One region of the Sporanaerobacter sp. genome, then DNA from elsewhere that is predicted to be linked to it. Evidence: riboswitches for the same ligand, from Rfam matches in the RefSeq annotation. Region 1 holds a riboswitch; the other holds the start of a gene.

Evidence for each region. A riboswitch is a leader RNA that binds a small molecule or an ion and turns the genes downstream of it on or off. The one in region 1 is predicted to bind thiamine pyrophosphate.
Region 2: linked by a shared signal. The riboswitch ahead of thiE (thiamine phosphate synthase) and the one ahead of thiT (energy-coupled thiamine transporter ThiT) in region 1 are both predicted to bind thiamine pyrophosphate.

Annotation. Positions count from the first base shown of each region.
Region 1 covers NZ_CP181252.1:2,204,685-2,207,095, reverse strand. Annotated here, with positions in the region: gene rsgA (ribosome small subunit-dependent GTPase A) at 1-352, shown strand, start outside; gene rpe (ribulose-phosphate 3-epimerase) at 354-1,001, shown strand; TPP riboswitch at 1,046-1,146, shown strand; gene thiT (energy-coupled thiamine transporter ThiT) at 1,226-1,768, shown strand; gene ACFWUA_RS11110 (thiamine diphosphokinase) at 1,789-2,411, shown strand, end outside.
Region 2 covers NZ_CP181252.1:197,260-199,670, reverse strand. Annotated here, with positions in the region: gene ACFWUA_RS01020 (DUF4179 domain-containing protein) at 1-181, opposite strand, end outside; gene ACFWUA_RS01015 (RNA polymerase sigma factor) at 174-695, opposite strand; TPP riboswitch at 843-951, shown strand; gene thiE (thiamine phosphate synthase) at 1,019-2,041, shown strand; gene thiC (phosphomethylpyrimidine synthase ThiC) at 2,042-2,411, shown strand, end outside.

The DNA.
Region 1 (2,411 bases):
AATTCAGCCAGGATTAGAATTGAAAACTGGTGAAATAAGTGATAAAACTAAAAGAGGCAAACATACTACTAGACATGTGGAGCTTATGGAATTAGATATTGGAGGATATATATTAGATACTCCAGGATTTAGTTCTTTAAATATTGACTTTATTCAAAATGTAGAAGATGTACAATGCTATTTTAAAGAAATTAAAAAATATAGCCATATGTGTAGATTTAATAGTTGTATGCATATAAGTGAGCCAGAATGTGAAGTAAAAAGACAAGTAGAAAAAGGGAATATAGCAAAAATTAGATATGAGAATTATTTGAGTTTTGTAGATGAGATAAAAAGTATTAGGAGGTACTGATATGGCAAAAATTTCACCGTCTATTTTATCAGCGGATTTCAGCAATTTAAAAGAAGAAATAAGAAAGGTTGAAGAAGGAGGAGCAGATTTTATTCATCTAGATGTTATGGATGGTATTTTTGTTCCTAATATTACTTTTGGACCACCAGTTATTAAAAAAATTAAGGCTGTCACAGAAGTTCCTTTTGATGTACATTTGATGATAGATAGACCAGAAAGGTATATTGAAGATTTTGTAGTGGCTGGTGCGGATATCATCACTGTTCATGCAGAGTCTAGCACACATTTACATAGAACTATTCAATATATAAAAAGTTATGACAAAAAAGTGGGTGTGGCATTAAATCCTGCTACTTCACTTGAAAGTATTGAATATGTTCTTGAGGATATTGATATGGTATTGATAATGACAGTAAATCCAGGCTTTGGTGGGCAATCTTTCATACCAGCCATGAAAAGAAAAATACAAAAATTAAGAGAAATAATAGATCGCAACAATTTAGATATTGAAATAGAAGTAGATGGAGGAGTTAAATTAGATAATGCAAAGGGAATTATAGATTTAGGTGTGGATATATTAGTTGTTGGTTCAGGAATTTATGGTGCAGAAGATGTTATTGAGCGCACAAATATGTTTAAGAATATTTAATGTACATTTTTAGTTATTTGTGATACAATTAAATTGAATTTAATAAGTAACACTGGGGGAGCCTTTTGGCTGAGAGGGAACTAAAGTTCCGACCCTTGAACCTGAACTAGGTAATACTAGCGGAGGGAAGTGATTTGTTAGTTTGCATACAAACCCATTGCCTTATTTCAGGTAATGGGTTTAATTTTTTAATTAATTATATTTATTTATAGGAGGATGAAAAAATGGAAAAGAAATGGAATGTAAAAATGCTTGCCGAAGGAGGCATAATGATTGCATTAGCAACATTATTGAGCTATGTCAGATTATTTAAAATGCCTCAAGGAGGTTCGGTAACAGCAGGGAGTATGATCCCAATTATGATTTTTGCTATGAGATGGGGAGTAGGACCTGGTATACTTGTAGGATGTTTATATGGAGTGGTGCAATGTATTCTTGATCCTCAAGTATATTATCCTATACAGTTTTTTTTAGATTATCCAATTGCTTTTGGATTTTTAGGACTTGCTGGTATTGCTAAATTAGATAATAAGGGTATGGATAAGCAAAGTTATTTTTTAACGATTTTAGGGGTATTATTATCTATAGGTGGTAGATTTATTTCACATTTACTTTCTGGTGTTATATTTTTTGCCGAATATGCAGGAGAACAAAATCCTTGGGTTTATTCAGCTATATACAATGGTAGTTACTTGTTGCCAGAGTGTATTATTTCTACTATAATATTAATATTACTATGGAAACCTTTAAGTAATATTAAAAAATAAATGAAATTGGAAGGATTCTCATGACGGGACTTATTGTATCAAATGGTGAAATTTCAAATCTAAATTTGTTAAAATCTATTGCTGAAAGTGTAGATATGATTGTATGTGCTGATGGAGGGGCAAATCATATTGCTCAAATTGGACTTATACCAGATTTAGTAGTTGGCGATTTAGATTCTATAAAAGATGAGACTTTAAACATTATAAATATTAAAAATGTTCCTATACTGAAATATAGTACTCATAAAGACTATACAGATACAGAGTTAGCAATTGAATATTTAATAGATAAAGGAATAGATGAAATTATCTTTATGGGTGTTACAGGTTCAAGAATTGATCATACACTGGCTAATGTATACTTATTAAATAAATTACTTAAAAAGCACATAAAAGGCATAATAGTTGATGATAAAAATACAATTTATATAACTAATAGTGTTTTAGAATTAAACAGGGAAGAAGGAACTTTTGTTTCTGTAATTCCTATTAATTCTAATGGTGCTAGAGTAACCTTAAAAGGATTTTTGTATGAAACAAATGAAGTTTTATTTGAATTTTCTTCTACTTTAGGAGTTAGCAATCAAATAGTAGAAGAAAAGGGAATTATAGAAGTTTTAGATGGTACTTGCCTCGTTATCGT
Region 2 (2,411 bases), 260 kb from region 1:
TATTATATCCTAAAAGCAAAACTGCCAATATCAAGGCAGCGACTCTACCTTTAATATTTTTTTTCTTTTTATTTGGAATACTTTCTAAAGCAGAGTGTAGTGCTGATTCTATATCTGTAGGTATTTCCAAATCATCTATTTCTTTTTTTCCTTCATACAAAAGTTTTTCAACATCATTCAATCGAATCACCTCCAATGGATTCTCTCAATTTTTCTATTCCAATGCTAATTCTTGATTTGACAGTTCCTATAGGAATTTTAAGTATTTCAGATATAGTTTTATAATCTAAATCAAGAAAATATTTAAGCCTAATTACTTCTTGTTGTTTTTCACTTAGTTTAGAAAGATGTTTTTCTAATACTATTTGATTTTCAGATTTGTCATAGGTTTCATATTGGGCTTCGGCTTTTATTTCATCTAAAGGGATTACTTTGTTATTTTTTTTTAATTTGTTTTTACATAAATTGACCAATATGGTTTTACTCCAACTATAGAAGGATTCTTCTTTTTTTAGTTTTGACATGTTTTCATACAGTATAACAATCATGTCTTGCATAGCATCTAATGCATCATCTTTGTTTTTCATATATACATAAGCTAATTTATAATAATCAGCTTCATGTGCCATAACAAGTTGCAACAGGGCTTCTTTATCCCCTTTTTTTGCTTTTTTAATTAACAATTCTGTTTCCATTTTCTCACCTACCTATATATAAGAGTATTATATACTACAAAATGTTCATTTTATATTTTTAAAAATAAATATAGTTGCAATATTGTTAAAATATATTTTACATATTAAGTGTTAAGTGATATGATGAAGATGTAAATAAAAATTGAATAATCAATCAAGGGGTGCTTATAGTGATAGGCTGAGATAGGAATGTTATTCCTGACCCTATGAACCTGATTTGGGTAATTCCAACGGAGGGATATGTTTTTTTATGCTTATTTTGAATAAAAACTGTATGCATCTGTTGGCGTACAGTTTTTTATTTTTTGAAAGGAGGGTTGAAGATGGAAGTATATAGGATAATTGATGCAAATATAAACAGGGTTTCAGAAGGAATTAGAGTCATAGAAGATATAGAAAGATTTGTATTTGAAAATAGAGAAATTTCCAAAGAACTTAGAGATATTCGCCATTTGGTCAGAAAAAGTTTTAAAAGTCCTGAACTTTTAAGAAATAGAAGTTCAAATACAGACATAGGATTTCAAATATCTCAAAAGAGTACATTGGACAAAAAGGAGGATATTGAAACTTTACTTATATCAAATTTTAAAAGAGTAGAAGAAGGAATTAGAAGTATTGAAGAATGTTTGAAAATTTTAGGGCATTATGAAGAATCAAAGATATATGAACAAATTAGATTTAAAGTATATGGTTTGGAAAAACGTGTTTTTTCTAATACATTGCCTGATACATGCATCTATGGAATCACAGGAGAAGAATTTTCGAAAGGAAAGAAAAGTATTGAAATAGTAAGAGAAATGATTGAATCAGGTATAAAAATTATTCAGTATAGGGAAAAAGACAAATCAAAAAAAGAGAAATATAAAGAATGCAAAATTATACGAGAGATGACAAAAAAAGCAAATGTTACTTTTATTGTCAATGATGATGTGGATATAGCTATGCTAGTTCAAGCTGATGGTATACATGTGGGACAAGATGATATACCTATTGAGGAGATAAAGAAGATTGCTCCAAATATGATTGTAGGTGTTTCAACTCACAACAAAGAACAAGCTATAGAAGCAGTGGAAAAAGGTGCAGATTATATAGGAGTTGGACCAATATTTGATACTTTTACAAAGAAAAATGTAGAGAAATCGGAAGGACTTAAGTATTTAAAATGGGTTTCAGAAAACATAAGTATTCCCTATGTAGCTATTGGAGGAATAAAAAAAGAAAATATATTAGATGTAAAAGCTCATGGAGGAAAGTGTTTTGCAATGATATCAGAACTAGTTGGTTCTATAAATATGAATGAAATGGTTTTATCCATAAAAAAAATATTGAATGAGGAGGAATTTTAAATGAATTATACAACACAAATGGATGCTGCAAAAAAAGGTATCATCACAAAAGAAATGGATATAGTAGCTAAAAAAGAAAATATGGATGTTGAACTTTTAAAAAAGGGCATAGCTAAAGGCAAAATAGTTATACCAGCTAATAAAAATCACAAATCTTTAAATCCAGAGGGAATAGGAGAGGGGCTTAAGACTAAGATAAATGTCAATTTAGGTATTTCTAGAGATTGTCCAAATGTAGATAAGGAACTTGAAAAGGTAAAAGTAGCAATTGATATGAATGTAGAAGCTATAATGGATTTAAGTTCCTTTGGAAAGACTGAAGAGTTTAGAAGAAGGTTGATTGCTCTTTCTCCAGCTATGATAGGTACTG